3 regions of the Pseudoalteromonas sp. SG45-2 genome follow, and region 2 is predicted to be linked to each of the others. Evidence: predicted binding sites of a transcription regulator. Region 2 holds the regulator's gene; each other region holds the start of a gene.
The links. The regulator sigma-54, encoded in region 2, starts transcription at its own class of promoters, with help from an activator protein. The targets are predictions, from matches to a motif close to GTTGGCACGNNNNTNGNNT.
Positions count from the first base shown of each region.

Region 1 (3,202 bases), on a different contig from region 2:
AAAGTGGCTAGGAAATATCTGCTCAACCGTTTTGCCAATTAGTTCGCTACTTGATTTGCCCATTACTTCTTCAAACATTTTATTACAACCAGCAAACACGCCATTGTTATCGCGGTAATAAAATAAATCAGGAGATGAATCAACTATTGAGCGCTGCAGCATGCTTTGTTGAGCAAGTTCTTGTTGTGTTTTTTTACGCTCAGCAATTTCTCGTCGTAGTTCTTCGATAGCGCGATGCTTGGCATGAAATGCCATTTTACGCTCATCAATTTCGATGTTTAGACGGTTAATGTTATCTTTTAGGGTTTGATTTAAAAGCTTTTCTTGTTTGGTGGCGCTATCTAAATAAGCATATGAGGCATCTAGTTGTCGAATTGAATTAAGCAACACACTTATAATTAAAGGAGAAACTACAGCCGTAAAAAATACCACGGCTAAAATATCAACCAGGTGTAATTCGCCTATCGCCACATAATAAAACATGCTCGATAAAATAAGAGATACAGTTAAAAATAAAGTGTAACAAATAGCAGCGGTTTTAAATTCACCAAATCGCGTTATTGAGCTGGAAAGTACCCGAGCCCAAGGGCTCAAAGAATAATCGGTCATACGTAATTTTATCTCTTAGCTGTGTACTTAATATAAAGAAGGCAATGCGTATGTATAAACATACCATTTTCCCAGATTTTAGCATTTTTCTCCTACCACTACTCACGTTGTGCGATAAAAACAGAATTTTTCATGTTTGATTTAGCTCATCTATTAAACTCATCATTTCAGCAATAAATTATTTAGTGTAAAATGCCCCGCTTTATTATCCCCAAAATACGAGTAGCGCACATGCAAACCAATATGCCAGATATAGCAGACACTGCACCCGCTTTACAAACAGGTAAATTAGACTGGGTTGGCATGGGCGAAATAGAACTGCCATTTATTTTTGAATCCCGAGACTTATCTCCAGTTACAGTAAACGCCAAAGCTCGTGCATTTGTAAATTTACATAAAGAAGATGCCAAAGGCATTCATATGTCACGTCTATTTTTGGCACTTGATCTGCTTTCAACCGAGCAGCAAGTCAATCCGCAAACAATAGCGCAGGCACTCGATACCTTTATAACTAGCCACGAAGGGCTGAGCAATAAAGCACAAATTGAATTTAAATTTGAATTACCGCTACGCCGTAAGTCACTATTAAGTGGCAAAGCGGGCTGGAAAAGCTACCCAGTTGTACTTACCAGTACAATTGAAAATAACGTTATTAGCTACGAGCTAACCGTAGATGTTACTTATTCTTCAACGTGCCCATGCTCTGCTGCACTTGCGCGCCAGCTTATACAAAACGCGTTTAACGAAAAGTTTAACCAAGAAACGTTGAGCCAAAAAGATGTGCACGAATGGCTAGGCACTACACAAGGTATTGTAGCGACTCCCCACTCGCAGCGCTCTATTGCCAACGTAAAAGTAAAGCTTGATAGCAACATTCAAGAATTTGACGTAGTTACGCTAATTAACACTCTTGAAGCTGAGCTTAAAACACCAGTACAAGCAGCAGTAAAACGTGAAGATGAGCAAGAATTTGCCCGTTTGAATGGTCAAAACCTTATGTTTTGTGAAGATGCAGCGCGTAAAATTAAAGCATTGCTAGAGGCAAACCATTACAGTGATTATTGGCTGCAAATAAACCACTATGAGTCACTGCATGCACACGATGCTGTAGCTATTGCAGTAAAAGGTATTAAAGGAGGCTACAAAGCTTAATCGCTGTGTAGCTATTGCTTGTAAACCAGCCGGTAATTATTTTATAACCCATACTTTTTAGGCACGTAAATTGCTTTGTTTGAGCAGTGTCAATTTGTTGTTATGGAGTTACCGTATGGAATTCGCTTTATTATTAATCCTAGTATTAGTTGTCGGGGCCTCTGTTGTTGCGTCAAAATTTAATGACGATGGCGGAAACCCGTATCCTTTTACTCGCAAGCAAACTGTTTTTACGCAGGTTGAAGGCGCTTTTTTAAATCTTCTAGAGCGTGCTGTTGGCGATCAATATAAAATTGTTAGTCGCGTTAAGTTAATCGACGTTATTGACTGTAAGCAAGGCCTTTCAGTAAAGTCTAAACGTGCTGCTTTAGCTAAAGCTAAAAATAAGCAACTCGACTTTGTTTTAATCGATAAAGAAAAACTAACAATCATTGCTGCTGTTGACCTAGTTAACAATGCCAACAAAGATGGCCACAAAGCTCAACGCGACTGGTTTGTAAACGGTGCACTAGAGTCTGCGGGCATTCCACATATTCGTATGAAAGTTAAATCGGGCTACCGCCCTTCTGAAGTACGCGATGCAATTATGTTTAAACTTGGTAAGCCTGCAGCAACACAAACTCAGCGCCCTGTTCGTAATCGCTCACATAAGCCAGCGGTACTTTCACCTTCTCAAGCTAAAGCGCAAACCACCGCGTTAGCTGAAATTTAAAAAACGAATTAAATACTCTCCTAAAAAGTATTTAAAGCGAGCTCATAAACAAGCTCGCTTTTTTGTTTTTTATTGCTAACTTCACGTATAATCAAGTGATTCAAACTCAGGAATTAAACTTTATGAATGTTGGTATTATTGGCGCAATGGAGCCAGAAGTTAAAATTTTACGTGAAGCTATGCAAAACCCACAAATTTTAACTAAAGCAGGTTTCACTTTTTATACTGGCGAGTTGGCTGGTAACACGGTGACACTTGTTCAATCTGGTATTGGTAAAGTCGCATCAACTATTGCAACTACCTTACTGATCGATAACTTCAAACCTGATTGCATAATTAACACAGGCTCAGCCGGTGGATTCGATCCTTCTCTTAGTGTTGGCGATGTAGTAATTTCGTCAGAAGTACGTCACCACGATGTAGACGTAACTGCTTTTGGCTACGAAATTGGCCAAGTACCACAAATGCCGGCAGGCTTTGCAGCACACCCTAAATTAGTTGAAGCAGCACAGCAAACTATCGAACAAATCAGTGATGTTAAAACACTCGTTGGCTTAATTTGTACTGGTGACACATTTATGTGTGACCCTATACGCATTGATAAAGCACGTAGTGATTTTCCTACAATGCTTGCTGTTGAAATGGAAGGCGCTTCAATTGCACAAACGTGTTTTACGCTAAACACACCATTTGTTGTAATTCGCTCAATGTCTGATATTGCTGGTAAAG
Region 1 is NZ_JACJEO010000004.1:180,751-183,952, forward strand. It holds gene arcB (aerobic respiration two-component sensor histidine kinase ArcB) at 1-609, opposite strand, end outside; gene folE2 (GTP cyclohydrolase FolE2) at 841-1,761, shown strand; gene H5116_RS04035 (DUF2726 domain-containing protein) at 1,877-2,473, shown strand; gene mtnN (5'-methylthioadenosine/S-adenosylhomocysteine nucleosidase) at 2,596-3,202, shown strand, end outside.
Region 1: a site for sigma-54 is predicted at 1,819-1,837, ahead of H5116_RS04035 (DUF2726 domain-containing protein). Genes of this name have one in related genera too.

Region 2 (3,202 bases):
GTTTGCAAAGCCTGGTAAGTATTCAAGAATATCGTTAAATTCATCTTGTTCTTTAGGGATGTTGCGCACATCAATGCTAACAGCAATTTTATCGTAGCTATCAGATACACTGCGAACTAATGAAGGAAGTAGGTTTACTGGAATATTATCTACGCAATAATAACCTAAATCTTCTACAACGCGCAAAGCAACCGACTTTCCAGAACCAGAACGGCCGCTTATGATAATTAACTCCATTTAACACCCTTTATAAAACTATGATTGATCGACAATAACTTGGTAAAGCTCAGTATCAGATTTTGCACTGCGTAACTGTTTACAAAAATCTTTGTTGTTTAGTTTATCAGCAATGGTTGCTAGAGTCTTTAAGTGCTGCTGGTTATCGCCATCTGGTACGATGAGTGCGACAAAAATATCAACAGGGCGATTATCGATTGCATCAAAGTTTATTGGAGTTTCGCTAACGAGCACTAAAGCCAAAGGCTCTTCTGCACCGCTCATTCTTCCATGAGGAATAGCAATGCCACGCCCTATACCTGTACTACCTAATTTCTCTCTGCTCATTAAAGCATTAAGAATATCTTGTTGCGGTAAATACGGAAGTTTGTCGTGAGCAAGTTCGCTAATGAACTCTAAAATTCTTTTTTTGCTATTAAAAAGGACCGCAGCTTTGCTGCAGTCCTGGCATATAAGTGAACTTAATTTCATCATATTAGTGTCGAGCAAGCTTCTCTTTGTGTTTGATTACTTGGCGATCGAGCTTGTCGATCAACGAGTCAATAGCGGCATACATATCTTGATGTTCTGTAGAGGCAAATAGCTCAGCACCGCTTACGTGTATTGTGGCTTCTGCTTTTTGATTTAATTTTTCTACATCGAGAATGACATGAACATTATTAATATGATCAGAGTGTCTTTCAAGCTTCGCAAATTTAGTATTAATATAGTCTCTTAGTGAATCGGTTAATTCTACGTGACGACCAGTTAAGTTTAGTTGCATAAGCATTACCCTCTTAGTTTAGCGTCTTAAATCAGACTTTTACGCTGATTTGACGGTGGAATAGCAAGAGATTCGCGGTATTTTGCGATTGTACGTCTCGCTACTTTAATTCCTTGCTCAGCCAATATATCCGCTATTTTGCTATCACTCAATGGTTTTGCTGAGTTTTCTGCTGCGATTAATTTTCGGATAAGCGCACGTATTGCTGTAGATGAACATTCACCACCGTTTTCAGTACTTACATGGCTTGAGAAAAAATATTTAAGCTCAAATATACCACGGGGTGTATGCATGTACTTTTGAGTAGTTACGCGAGAAATTGTCGATTCGTGCATTTCTACCATTTCAGCAACATCATTTAAAACCATTGGTTTCATGGCTTCAGGGCCATGTTCAAAAAAGCCTTGTTGTTGCTTAACAATACAATTAGTAACTTTTAATAGCGTGTCGTTTCTACTTTCTAAGCTTTTAATAAACCATTTAGCTTCTTGTAAATGTGAGCGAATAAACTGGCTGTCGCCACTTGATTTTACAGTGCGAGACATTGCTGCGTATTGGCTATTAACACGAATTTTAGGCATGCTATCTGGGTTTAATTCGACAACCCAGCGGCCTTTAATTTTTTTAACTGACACATCAGGAATAACATACTCAGATTCTTCCCTTACAATAGTATCTGCAGGTTTTGGGTTGAGAGTATGTATTAGTGTCATTACTTCTTTAAGCTCTTCTTCTTTGAGCTTAGTTTTTTTCATTAATGTACGATAGTCGCGAGCTGCTAATAGATCAATATGCTCGGTTAAAATCATTTTCGTTTCATTAATATAAGGTGTTTCTTTATCAAATTGATTAAGCTGAATACACAAACACTCTTGTAAACTACGTGCAGCAATACCAACAGGATCAAACAGTTGGATGCGTTTTAATACCGCTTCAATTTCATCAAGTTCGACTTCGTTATCATCTTCGTTTTCTTGATTAAAGCTTTCTAAAATCTCTTCGCAGCTTAGTGTTAAAATACCTGAATCATCGACAGCTTCTACAATAGCAATAGCAATAGCTTCGTCTGTAGGGCTAAATGGCGTTAGTTGTAATTGCCACATTAAATACTCATGGAGCGTTTCAGTAGAGGCGCCTTGGTATATTGATTCGTCTTCAGGCATTGGACCTGATGAGGCTGCAGGAGCGGCACTCATGTACTCATCCCAACTGACATCCATAGCCATGTCGTCACTTAGCGTGTCTTTTGCAAGTGCTTCACCAGTATCTTGTTCGTATTCGCTCGGAGCATCATCAGCAGATGCGCTAACAGTTATGTCATCGGTATCAGCTTTTTGCTCGTTTTTACCAGCAGCGTCTTCGGAATAGTCTGCCTCTTCAACCTCTAATAGTGGATTACTGTCGAGAGCTTCTTGTATTTCTTGCTGGAGATCCAATGTACTGAGTTGCAACAAACGAATAGCTTGTTGCAACTGTGGAGTCATTGTAAGTTGCTGGCCCATGCGCAGCTGTAGTGATTGCCTCATGTATCTCTAACAATCCTTTTATGTTGTTATAATTAATACTAGCAGATGCTTAAAGACATGGCGTAAATGTTACAGCCTAAATTGCTCGCCTAAGTAAACATCGCGTACTGTTTTATCATTTAATACGTGTTCTGGAGTACCTGATGCAATCAGCTCCCCATGAGAAACAATGTAGGCTTTTTCACAAACATCAAGGGTCTCTCTTACGTTATGGTCGGTAATTAATACACCAATCCCACGATTTTTAAGATGTTCTATTATTTTCTTTATATCTAATACCGAAATAGGGTCAACACCGGCAAACGGTTCATCCAGTAATATAAATTTAGGATCTGCTGCCAGCGCTCGTGCTATTTCTACACGACGACGTTCTCCCCCCGATAATGCCATACCTTGGCTATCACGAATGTGTTGTATGCTAAATTCATCTAATAAGTTATTGAGCGTGTCTTCTCTGGCTTGTTTATTTAGTTCTTTGCGCGTTTCTAAAATGGCCATTAAGTTTTGATAAACAGTCAGCTTTCTAAAAATCGATGACTCTTGTGGTAAGTAGCCTATGCCTAATCTAGCACGACTATGCATAGGTAAAAGAGTAATATCGTTATCATCAATAGATATTTTACCTTTGTCGCTAGGAACAAGCCCTACAATCATATAAAAAGTCGTTGTTTTACCA
Region 2 is NZ_JACJEO010000006.1:64,065-67,266, forward strand. It holds gene rapZ (RNase adapter RapZ) at 1-237, opposite strand, end outside; gene ptsN (PTS IIA-like nitrogen regulatory protein PtsN) at 256-708, opposite strand; gene hpf (ribosome hibernation promoting factor) at 713-1,000, opposite strand; gene H5116_RS05635 (RNA polymerase factor sigma-54) at 1,027-2,526, opposite strand; gene lptB (LPS export ABC transporter ATP-binding protein) at 2,596-3,202, opposite strand, start outside.

Region 3 (3,202 bases), on a different contig from region 2:
ATCGGCTTGGCCTGCAACACGTACAGATACTTCGCCGTCTTGCGAAACCGTAATTGATTGCGCGTCATCTGGTACATTCATTTCTGGCTGAATAACGTAACCTGCGCCCGATGTTACAATTCGTCCATCGCCATCGGTAGTAAACTGACCATTGCGCGAGTAAGCAATATTGCCATCTGGTTGCAGTACTTCAAAAAAACCTTCGCCAGAAATCATCCAATCTAGTGAGTTTTCGGTGGTCAACATGTTGCCTTGCGTAAACTCTTTTTGGTTAGCTACAACTTTAGCACCCGCACCTAACATTAAGCCCGACGGCATTTCGGTATCTTGCGATGAACGACCACCTGGTTGATTAATATTTTGATAAAGTAAATCTTCAAATATAGCGCGGCTTTTTTTGTAACCTACGGTACTCGCATTCGCTAAATTATTTGAGATAACCGATATATCGGTTTGTTGAGCGTCTAGCCCAGTTTTACTGATCCACAATGCTGGATTCATAATCGTGTCCTCATTTTAAAGTTAAACTATGCGTAATAACTGATCTTGACGCTCGTCAATTTCTTCAGCTGTTTTCATTAATTTCACTTGTAATTCAAATTGGCGCTGGTGGCTTATCATGTCGACCATTTCGTGAACAGGGTTCACATTCGACATTTCAAGCGAACCACTTAAAACTTTTACATTGGCAGAGGTATCTACTGTTACATTTGCTTTTGGTCTAAATAAACCGTCGTTACCTTTTTCGAGCTGTGAGCTATTTGCTTCAACAACTCTAAGCGTGTCGATTTCTTCTAAAAAGTTAGCAGGAGCGCCTTGTGGTCGAACTTGAATAGCGCCATCTTGGCTAAACCCTATTTTTTCGACTGGGACGGGTAAAATAACAGGTCCCCCTTCGCCAATAACTTGACGACCATGGCTGGTTACGAGCATACCTTGAGCTGTAATGTTTAACGTACCCACTTTTGTGTAAGCTTCATTACCGGAGGCATCTTGCACAGCAAGCCATGCGTTATCGCTCATTGCGATATCTAAGTCTCGCCCGGTTTGAACAATGCCACCCGATACCATGTTTGAACCCGGACGCTCTTGCATTGAAAATACACGTGTAGGCAAACCTTCGCCAAACGCTTGCATAGAACGCGCCTGGGCAAAGTCAGCTTTAAATCCTGTTGTATTTGCATTCGCCAAATTATTGGCTTTAAGCGCAAGCCCTTGTAGGCTTTGCTTAGCGCCAGAGGCCGCAATGTAGACCATTTTGTCCATAGTATCGACTCACATAAAAAATCTCTGAACTTACAAATGCAAAATAGGTGCCAGATTAAATTTGACGCAACATTGAGAGGTATTTAGAAGGGCTTACGAAGAGGACTTATAAAAAAGGCTGCAAAAATGCAGCCTAATATATTTAATGGGGTTTAGCTTATCGAATCTGCAAAATACTTTGCTGAATAGTTGAGTTAACTTCAAGCGCACGTGAGTTTGCTTGGTAATTACGCTGTGCAGTAATTAAGTCTACAAGCTCGTTTGTAAGATTAGTATTTGATTGCTCAAGCGCTGATGAGTTAATTCCACCAAACGTACCCGAACCGGCTTCACCCGCTACAGGTTCACCTGAATCAATACTTTGCTTCCAGCTTGTATCACCCACTTGTGATAACCCTTGTGAGTTCGGAAAACGCACCATAGCCACTTGCCCTAGGAATGTTGAGTCACCGTTACTGTAAGAAGCGACAATTTTACCGTCTGTTCCTATATCAATTCCGGCTAAACGACCTACTGTTGAGCCATCTTGATCGAGTGCTTTTACTTCAAAACCACTTGAATACTGAGTTGGGATACGTCCAGCCGTGTTATTTTCATCGCGCCAGTTAAGCTCAATACCAGTACCTGGGAAAGTTGCACCATTGTCTAGTAATGTTGATAAACCAGCACCAGAACCCGCTGGTAGTAATATTTCATCAAAAGTAGTTGTATTTGTATTTGCCACACCACCTGTTGTTGATGGTAAACCACTTGAGTCAAAACCTAGGGTGGTCAGTGGTGTATAAGGTGTCGTTGTTTGTTCTCCACCAGTTGTGCCATCAACTACTTTGCCATCGAGAGTTGCATATACTTTCCAACTGTTATCTATACCACCTGCTGCGGCATCATCTTCTTTGGCAAAAAAGTATTGTAAAATGTGAGGTTCACCTAGTGAATCATATACTGTTGTTGACGTAGATGAGTTATAAGTACCACTGGATGTAGGGTCAAAATCTAGACCTGTTGGATCCGCCGTTGCATCTAAGTTAAACGACAAAAATACATTTTCGGTTGCGCGAGGTGAACCAGACGAATCAGGGATTTGAATTGGATCAGTTGTGCTCAAACTTACCGACGTTGTATCACCTGTAGATGAATCAACTGGGAATGCTTGTAAAAAGTTACCTTTTGCGTCAACCATAAAGTTATCTTGGTTAAGCTTAAATGCACCTGCACGTGTATATGTTAAATCTTGCGAAGATAAATCGTCAGTCATCGCAAAATAACCTTCACCAGTGATTGCTAAATCAAGTGAGTTATTTGTAAATTGTAGTGAGCCTTGATGAAACTGCTGCGCAACCATGGTTGTTTGCACACCGTCACCATTTTTAGTCTTACCAGAGCTAAATACTGACGATGCATAAACATCGGCAAACTCAGCGCGTGACTCTTTAAAACCTGTGGTATTAACGTTTGCAATGTTATTTGCAGTTACGTCTAAATCTTTTTGTGCGGCAGCTAAGCCAGTTAATGCAATATTGAAGCTCATAATTCACCTCTAACCTGTTAATATTTAGCCTGCTGACAGGCGAAGTATAATTAAAATTTATTACGCGATTTCTGCGACGTCTGTCAACCTAACCGCACCTTCTTTAGTGTTAATAATAATGCCACTTGAGCCATTAATATTAACGCTTTCAATGTTCTTAAATGTAGCAATGGGTAAGCTTGAAAATTCACCGTCAGTACTTCCTTCTGCGGTTACTGAGTATTCACCTTCAGGTAAACGCTCACCAGCTTCATTTTTGCCATCCCACGCAAAACGTACCGCACCTGCTGGCTGAGAACCCATATCAATAGTTCTTACTAGCTGACCTGATGCATCAGTAACTTTAATTTTTAAGTTATCAACGGCTTCTTCTGCCACTGCAGAGCCTCTGGCATCACCTGTTTCATT
Region 3 is NZ_JACJEO010000010.1:139,685-142,886, forward strand. It holds gene flgG (flagellar basal-body rod protein FlgG) at 1-501, opposite strand, end outside; gene H5116_RS09490 (flagellar basal body rod protein FlgF) at 523-1,266, opposite strand; gene flgE (flagellar hook protein FlgE) at 1,424-2,794, opposite strand; gene H5116_RS09500 (flagellar hook assembly protein FlgD) at 2,855-3,202, opposite strand, start outside.
Region 3: a site for sigma-54 is predicted at 1,303-1,321, ahead of H5116_RS09490 (flagellar basal body rod protein FlgF). Genes of this name have one in related genera too.